DNA from 2 places in the Methylosinus sp. is20ea genome. Region 2 is predicted to be linked to the other one. Evidence: riboswitches for the same ligand, from Rfam matches in the RefSeq annotation. Region 2 holds a riboswitch; the other holds the start of a gene.
What was found. A riboswitch is a leader RNA that binds a small molecule or an ion and turns the genes downstream of it on or off. The one in region 2 is predicted to bind cobalamin.

Region 1 (4,406 bases), 980 kb from region 2:
CCGAAGACGGGAAGTGAAAGCCTAGTCATTCGATACTCCTTTTCTTGAAGTGACGAGCGGGGCTAGCGCCCTGCTCTGCTGCGTCTCCTCGCGGGAGACGAACTCGGAAGATCAGAGCGCGGGACGATCGACCGGATCGGGCTCGATGAGCCCCAGCCAGCGCGCCCGCAACGCATCCCACAAAGAAAGCCGCGACCAGTCGGGCTCACGCAGGATTCTCTCGGTTTCGGGATGAAGGAAGGGATTGGGCAAGAGCACGGCGAGCTGCTGCTCGCCGGCGCCATTGAACAATTGCAGGCTCCAGGACATTGGAACGCATGTTCCCGAGAAGCGCCGATGCAGTTCCGCGCGCGCCGTGCGTCTGTGAACGGCGAGCTCGGGCGGCGTCGGACGGCTGCGTGGACCTCGCGTCTCGCCGATGCAGACGTGAAAATGCGTCTGCCCGAAAGCGATGGTGAGATAGCCGTCGAGCACGCCGACGCGCGTCGGCGGATGATCGACATGTATCTCGAACGCCGCGCCCTGAATGATCGGCCCGAACACGATCTCGCCCCAGTGATTTTCGAAGAGATCGCGAAGCAGCGCTTCGAGACTCTGCGCATCGGTCGGCAGCGCGAAGACATCGACCGGCGTTCCATCCGGCTCCGTCCTTCGCTGCGGCGTCGAATTCGTCATGAGCTTCTCCCCTCTCGAAAATCCGTCACCAGCTGAATTTCACGCCGCCATAGACGGAGCGTCCCGCCGTTCCGTAATTGAAGACTTCCTCATAGCGCGCGTCATTGATGTTCTCGATCCGCGCGAACACCGACATGCGTTCGTCGATCTTGTAATCGGCGTAGAGATCGAGCTTCGCGTAAGGCGCGAGCGTGACGCGTTGCGAGAAGATATAATCATAGTCGGGATTGGGCCCGACGATGGTGAGCCGCGCCTCGAGCTCGAGCCCGGGAACGCCCGTATAGATGACGGACGCCGTTCCCTTGTCGCGCGGCCGGCGGAACAGGCTGCGATGCGTCACGAGATTTTCTGCGGCGAGATGCGTATAGCTCGCGCGCAGACGCCATTCGCCGGGAACGACGATCGCCTCGCCGGAGAATTCGACGCCTTTCGTGCGCGCGCGGCCGACATTGTAATAGCAGCCGAAGGCCTGCGTCACGCTGCAGCTCGGCGCGCGGCCGAACTCGATGAGGTCGCGAAAGCGATTCTCGAACAGCGACAGCGATGCGAACACGCGATCCGAGAACAAGGACTGATCGACGCCGACGTCATATCCGACGCTCGTCTCCGGCGCGAGAGCAGGATCGCCATATTGGCTGAAGCGCTGATAGAGCGAGGCGACGCGCGCGCCTGTTCCGGCGCTGCCGCGCAATTTCGTTCCCGTGTCCTCGAAACGATAGGCTGCAGTCGCGCGCCATGTCGCGAAGGTTCGGTTCTGATCCACCGCGTCGATGCGGCCGCCATAGGAGAGATCGACGCGCTCGAACATTGTGAGCTTGTGCTGCGCAAAGCCCGAATGCGTCGTCTGCGCCGCATCGATGGGCGTGAATGTCGTCGGCGGAACGGGGTCCTGCGATGTGTGGACGGACTCCGTCTCATTGCGCGCGCCAAAGGTCAGAAGACCAAAGCCGCCGAGCGTGAGATCGCCCTGATATTCGAATCCGCGCCGCGCGCCGCGATAGCCGCGCTGGCAATTATAGGCATTGAAGCTCGCGTCATAGCAGGAGCGCGCTTGCCACACGTCGCGATTCGTCACATTGCCGAACAGGGTGAAGCGATTGTGCAAGGCTTTGTCGAACATGTCGGCGTCGATGCGCGCAAAACCCTGCGCGAAAGTCGCATGCTGATGATTCTGCGGATCGAAGATGTCGACCGCCGAGAAGGAATAGGGATTATCGAAGCGGATCGCGCTGTCATAACCGAAGAAGCCGGCTTCAACCGCGACATCCTCGCTCACGCGATAGCCGAGACGCGCGCTGGCCCCGCCCTTGCTCGTCGGATCATTGGGCGGAAGCGGCGGAAGCGGCGTCTTGCCGTCGCCGATCGTCAGTGGCCGCGTGATGCGATAGCCATAGCGTGGATGGCCGTCGACCGTCAGCGCGTCTATGGCGAATGCGTACCACAAGCGATCCTCGCTTCCCGAAACGCGCGCGCGCAAATGCGCCGTTCCGTAGGAGCCGCCTTCCACGAGAAGTGAGGCGCGCGGGCGTCCCTCGCCCTTGCGCGTGAGGATGTGAATGACGCCGCCCATCGCGTCCGAGCCATAGAGCGCCGATTGCGGGCCGCGCAGCACCTCTATGCGTTCGATATCGGAGGCGACGAGGCCGCCGAGATCGACCGAGCCGTCGGTCGAGGACGGATCGCCGATGCGCACGCCATCGACCAGCACGAGCGTCTGGCCGGGCGTCGCGCCACGTAGAAAGACGGAGGTCTGCGCGCCCGGGCCGCCGGTCTCATAGAGATCGAGACCCGGCGTTCCGCGCAAAACCTCGGTGAGGCCGGTCGCGGCGCGCTTCTCGATCTGCGCGGATGGGATCACGGTGACGGCGGAGGAGGATTTATCGACGCGCTCCTCGACACGATCGGCGGAGACGATGGTCGCCGCGCCGATCTCGACAGTCGGCAGAGCCTCCTGCCCCGCGGCGCGAGCGGGAAGCAGGACGAGAAGAGAGGCGGAGAAAAGCGCGAGACGAGACGTGGCGCCCGAAAGGGCGCCCTGTGCGATAAAGGAGGACATTGCCGGAAAACTCGCAGCAGACGTGGGCCGTCACTGCGAAAGGTCTCCACCCTCGACGCGCAAAGACGCGTCAAAAGGTTTCGGCCGCCTCGGTGCACCCCGCCCGACGCTATCGCGCGTGACCACGACTGATGGCAGGTCTCCTGGCTCGCGGGTCAGCGCCTTCGGATCGCCTTCCCGGAAGCTTACGCTCCAGTGGCTGTTTGATCCTCGGCTCGCCGCTTACAGTTGCGGGGGCAGCCGCGGCTTCGCGCCGTCTCCGGCGCTCACCGCATTCCCTTTTGATCCCTAGATGGGAGCCATCGCGGTCAATAGAACCGCGCCGAACCGCAGAGTCAAGCGCGCTCTCGGACGGCGAGCACTTCTGGAACGAAGCCTCGCGCGGCGCGTTAGGCTTGTGGCTGCGGGCGCCGCCCGCGAAAAATTCGATTAGAATTTCGGAGAAGAACGATGAGCGCTATTTACGTCGTCGACACTGACCGGCTCCCGCGCGCGCAAGTCGGCGGCGTGGACGATCCCAGCGTTCGCTGGGCCGGCGCCTTCGCCTCCTGCGGCGAGCATGGCGCGACGCAATCCTCGACCATCGTCTATGAGATCGCGCCCGGCGGACGGCTCGGCTGGCACACGGACGCGACCGAGGAGACGCAATATATCCTCGGCGGCTCCGGCGAATTGCGCGCCGAGGGCGGCGAGACGCATCATGTGAAGCCCGGCGACGTCTTCGTCATTCCGACGCCGCTGCGGCATGATCTCGTCAATACGGGCGAGGAAACGCTGCGCGCGGTCGCCTTCTTCGCGGCGGCGATGTTCACGCAGCGCTTCGACAATGTGATGCTCGCGCCCGACGTGCATGTGCTCGGCACGCCGAACCGCGAGGGTTGAACGCCTCACATATTGCCGAGGCAGACATATTTGATCTCGAGATAGCTCTCTATGCCGTATTTGGAGCCCTCGCGTCCCATGCCCGACTGTTTCACGCCGCCGAAAGGCGCGGCCTCGCTCGACATCAGCGACTCGTTGACGCCGACCATGCCGAATTCGAGCGTCTCCGCAACGCGAAACACACGCGCTATGTCGCGGCTGTAGAAATAGGCGGCGAGGCCATAATGCGTCGAATTGGCGAGACGGATCGCTTCCGCCTCATCTTCGAAGGGAATGATCGCGGCGACGGGGCCGAAAATCTCCTCTTCGAAAATCTGCATGTCCGGCCGCACGTCGAAGAGCACGGTCGGCGAGAAGAATGTTCCGCCGAGCGCGTGGCGCGCGCCGCCGGTCAGCACTTTCGCGCCACGCGCGCGCGCATCGGCGACGAGACGCTCGACTTTCTCGGCCGCCGCCTCCTCGACCAGCGGGCCGATGACGACGCCGGGATCGACGCCGCGCCCGACCTTCAGCTTGGACGCCGCCTCGGCGAGCTTGGCGGCGAAAGTCTCGGCGACGTCCTTCTGCACGAGGAAGCGATTGGCGCAGACGCAGGTCTGGCCGCTGTTGCGATATTTGGTCGCCAGCGCGCCTTTCACCGCAAGATCGAGATCGGCGTCCTCGAAGACGATGAAAGGCGCATTGCCGCCGAGCTCCATCGAGCATTTCTGCACATTCTCGGCCGCCTGCCGCAGCAAGATCTTCCCCACCTCCGTCGAGCCGGTGAAGGTGATCTTGCGCACCGCGGGATTGC
Region 2 (4,406 bases):
CGCGCTCTCGCGCCAGGGCGCGGGCGTTCCGGCGAGCGTCGCCGCGAAACCGAGGAAGGAGCGCAGATTGTTTGGGCCGCCGTCGCGGAAGAAGGACCAGATGCGCGCAAGATCGTCGGGCGTGAGCGTGGAGGCGCGCGCCAGCCTCTCGTCGCTATGCGTGTCGCCGGGGACGATCGCCAGAGCGAAGCCGCGCGCGCGGGCGGCGGCCGCGAGCTCGTCGACGCCATAGGACCAATAATCCTTGCCGCCGAGCAGGCGCACGATGACGAGCCGCGCATGGCGCGCGACCTTGTCGATATAGAGATCGACGGAATAGGGGTGCTTCAATCTGGCGAGCGAGGCGCAGCGCAGCGACGGAAGCGCGGCGTTCTGCTCATGCAGCTCGGCGACGAGGCCGAGCTCGGCGTCGGAAAAGGAGAGAAAGACGATTTGAGCCGGAGTCTGCCCGAGGTCGACCGCCGCCTCATTATCGTCGAGGCCATGGAGATCGCGCGCGAGCAGATGCATGGCGCCCTCAGCTCGTCAGCATGGCCGTCACGCCCGCGCGGTCGAGACCCTTTTCGCCGATGACGACGAGACGGCTGGCGCGATTTTCGTCGGCGCGCCAGGGGCGGTCGAACTGATGGCGGAAGCGCGCGCCGACGCCCTGCACCAGCAATCGCATCGGCTTGCCGGCGATCTCGACGAAGCCCTTCATGCGCAACACGTCATGGGCTTGCGCGACGCGGGCGAGACGCTCGACGAGCTCGGCCGGATCGCGCGCGGCGGCGATCTCGACGACGAAGCTCTCGAAATCATCGTGATCGTGGCCCTCTTCCGTATCGTGATGCGAGTGGCGGTTGGCGAGATCGTCTTCCGCCGCCGCGCCGAGGCCGAGCAGAATCGCGGGATCGAGCCGTCCCTCGCTCGCGCGCAGCAGCTTCACGGCGCGCGGCGCCGTGGCGCGGATCTGCGCGGCGACTTGCGCGGCTTCTTCCTCGCTCAAGAGGTCGATCTTGTTGAGCACGATGAGATCGGCGCAGAGGAGCTGATCCTCGAACACTTCCTCGAGCGGATTGTCGTGGTCGATCGTCTCGATCTCGGCGCGCTCCTTGGCGATGGCGTCGAGATCGTCGGCGAAGCGCCCCGCCGCCACCGCCGGCCCGTCGACCACGGCGATGACGCCGTCGACGGTCAGATGCGGGCGGATGGTCGGCCATTCGAAGGCCTTGACCAGAGGCTTGGGCAGAGCGAGGCCGCTCGTTTCGATGATGATGTGCTCGGGGCGGTTCGCAAGCGCGAGCAGCGCCTCGATCGCCGGCGCGAAATCATCGGCCACAGTGCAGCACAGGCACCCATTGGCGAGCTCGACGATATTCTCCTCCGGGCAATTTTCCACGCCGCAGGCGCGTAAAATGTCGCCGTCGACGCCGACATCGCCGAATTCATTGATGATGAGCGCGAGGCGGCGGCCGCGCGCCGTCTCGAGGATGTGGCGGATCAGCGTCGTCTTGCCGGCTCCGAGAAAGCCGGTGACGATCGTCGCCGGGACTTTGGCGAGCGCGCTCACGTCGCGGCCTCCGCATGGCTCTTTTCGGGAAGAAGGCGCCAGACGAAGCCGACCGCCGCGCCGACGAGAATCCAGGTCAGCGCGTGGATGGCGAGCGACGCCGCGGTGAAGCGCGCCGCCAGCTCGGCGGGAGCCGTGCTTTCGGGCGCGGGCGGCTGCGGCGCGCCGATAATGTGCGGCGCGACGAGCAGCGCGACGCCCAGCGCCTTGGCGAGCGGCGCGTCGATGCGCAGCAGCGCGAACAGGCCGGCGCCGGTGGAGGCGGCCGTGGCGATCCACCAGATCTGCCGCCCGACGAGATCGCCGGCGGCGCTGCCCGGCAGCTCGGGCGCGAGGCCGAGGCTGGTGGCGAGGCCTGTGGACGCGAAGGCGCAGGCGCCCCAGAGCGCGGCGCGCCTGGGCTCGATCTTCTCGCCGGAAAGGAGCATCAGCGCCAGCAGCACGAAGGCGTAGCCGACGGACGTGACGCCGGTGGCGACGCTGGTCGCGGCCGTGCGCTCGAGGCCGGGCGCGGGCTCCCAGGCGTGGGCGTGGGCATGTTCATGCTCTTGCGCCGCGGCTCCGGCATGCGCCTGCTCGGCCGCGGTCTCATAGACCTCGGCGGAGAGGATCAGCGGAGTCGTGGTGACATGCTGCAGGGCCGCGACGGCGAGCCCCGCGAGCAGGCCGGCCAGAAGACCGACCGCGAGGAGTCGCTGGATCACCGCTGCGTCAATGACAGGGGAAGCCGAGCGAATGGCGCGTGTCGTGAGCGGCGTTGTGGGCGACGCTCGCATAGGAGAAGCCGGCGAGATAGAGGAGGCCGGCGCCGAGCGTGAAAACGACGAGCGCGGCGCGCAGGACCTCGAGACGGCTCGAGACGAGGACGGCGTCGGCGGAAAGGGTCTTCACGGAGAAGGTCTTGGCGGTCATTGTCAGCTCCTCGCCGCCCCACCGGCGGCATTCGTGGTTTCGCGTGACGCGCAGGTCACATGACGGCAGGTCTCCTGGCTCGCGGGTCGCCGCACGCGCCGCCTTCCCGGGCTTTCGCCCAGTGGCTCTACGGGCGCGCGCTCGCCGCTCACAGTTGCGGGGGCAGCCGCGGAATCGGGGACGAGCCCCTTACCGCATTCCCTGTTCGCCTCCTTGCGGAGGACCGTCGTCGACAGTCATATGACGGAGAGGATGAGCCGTCAAACGGTGAGGAGGCGCAAATCGTGTCGGAATTCGCGGAAGAGGACGCCGCCCGCCGCCATCGCGAGAAGATGGAGAAGCGCAAGGCTGTCCAGGACGCCGAGGTCGCGGGCAAGACCATCGCCGAAAAGGGCCTCTTGATGGTTCATACGGGCGCCGGCAAAGGCAAGTCGACGGCGGCTTTCGGCCTCGCGCTACGGGCGATGGGCCATGGTTTCCGGGTCGGCGTCGTGCAATTCGGCAAGGGCGCCTGGGAGAGCGGCGAGCGCCGCATCCTCGAGAAGCTCGGCGGGGAGGAGGGGCTGCTCTCCTGGCATACGCTCGGCGAGGGCTTCACCTGGGAGACGCAGGATCGCGCCCGCGACGAGGCGGCGGCCCGCCGCGCCTGGGACAAGGCCAAGGAGCTGATGGCGGAGGAATCGATTCGGCTAGTCGTTCTCGACGAATTGTCGATCGCGCTGCGCTATGAGCATTTGCCGCTGGACGAGGTGATCGAGACTCTGACGGCGCGCCGAGGCGATCTCCATGTCGTCGTCACCGGCCGCAACGCCAAGCCGGAACTGATCGCCATCGCCGATCTCGTCACCGAGATGACGCTGATCAAGCATCACTTTCAGGCCGGCGTGAAGGCGCAGATCGGCGTCGAATTCTAAAGGCGCGGGGGTGGCCGGCTGGCTCGGCCCCCCGGCGCCGAGCCGGATCTCAGCAGACGAAGTGGCTGCGGCCGTTCCACAAGCGCCAGCAGGCGTTGGACGCTGGCGCTTAGCGCGATCCCGCGTAATAGGACCGGCCATAGTGACCGCCACCCCATCCGGCGTGGCCCCAGCCGTGATGGCCCCAGCCGTGATGAACCCCGGCGTGGCGGCCGTGATGGTGATGATGGTGGTGATGGTGGTGGTGATGATGGTGGTGACGATGGTGGCCGCGGGCGGAGGCCGCGCCGGGCAGCATCAGAGCGCCGACCAGGGCCGCCGCATAAACCATTTGTCGAAACATGCCGTTCTCTTCCCTTCGTTCGAGGAGGGCCCCCAGCGCCGTCTCGGCCGGGGAAGAACGTCGCGTGCAAGAAGATCGTTCCGGCTCGCGCATGGTTAACGCACGCTTGCGGAGCCGCATGGTCAAGGGAAGGTAAAGATCAGCCGGCGAGCGCATCGAAAATCAGCTTGCCGTTCAGCGCGATAATGGCTGCGGCGATGACGGCGGCGACGGCCGTGGTGACGCGCGGCGCCGCGAGCTCGCCCATCAGCCTGCGCGAAGCGGTGAACCAGACCAGCGGCACGACGGCGAAGGGCAGAGTGAAGCTCAGCACCACCTGGCTCAGCACCAGCAGCCGGCCGGTCGCCTCCTCTCCGGAGAGGAGCGTGACGGCGACGGCGGGGACGATGGCGATGAGCCGCGTGACGAGGCGCCGCAGCGTCGGCTTCATGCGCAGCTCGAGGAAGCCCTCCATCACGATCTGCCCGGCGAGGGTCGCCGTCACGGTGGAGTTGAGGCCGCAGGCGATGAGCGCGATGGCGAAGAGCTTGGCGGCGATCGGCGCGCCGAGCAGCGGCGCGATCAGCGTGTAGGCCTGGCCGAGCTCGGCGACGTCGGTATGGCCGGTCGCATGGAAGGCGGCGGCCGCCAGCACCAGGATCGAGCCATTGATGACGAGCGCGAAGAGCAACGCCAGAGTGCTGTC

Region 1: linked by a shared signal. The riboswitch ahead of AC6IY7_RS16405 (TonB-dependent receptor plug domain-containing protein) and the one ahead of AC6IY7_RS11760 (CbtB domain-containing protein) in region 2 are both predicted to bind cobalamin.

The regions. Positions count from the first base shown of each region.
Region 1 is NZ_AP046088.1:3,517,938-3,522,343, reverse strand. It holds gene AC6IY7_RS16415 (hypothetical protein) at 1-29, opposite strand, end outside; gene AC6IY7_RS16410 (DUF7676 family protein) at 112-675, opposite strand; gene AC6IY7_RS16405 (TonB-dependent receptor plug domain-containing protein) at 701-2,731, opposite strand; cobalamin riboswitch at 2,848-3,048, opposite strand; gene AC6IY7_RS16400 (cupin domain-containing protein) at 3,182-3,613, shown strand; gene AC6IY7_RS16395 (NAD-dependent succinate-semialdehyde dehydrogenase) at 3,619-4,406, opposite strand, start outside.
Region 2 is NZ_AP046088.1:2,541,327-2,545,732, forward strand. It holds gene cobN (cobaltochelatase subunit CobN) at 1-510, opposite strand, end outside; gene cobW (cobalamin biosynthesis protein CobW) at 518-1,552, opposite strand; gene AC6IY7_RS11755 (CbtA family protein) at 1,549-2,256, opposite strand; gene AC6IY7_RS11760 (CbtB domain-containing protein) at 2,264-2,464, opposite strand; cobalamin riboswitch at 2,512-2,706, opposite strand; gene cobO (cob(I)yrinic acid a,c-diamide adenosyltransferase) at 2,797-3,378, shown strand; gene AC6IY7_RS11770 (hypothetical protein) at 3,488-3,721, opposite strand; gene AC6IY7_RS11775 (Nramp family divalent metal transporter) at 3,861-4,406, opposite strand, start outside.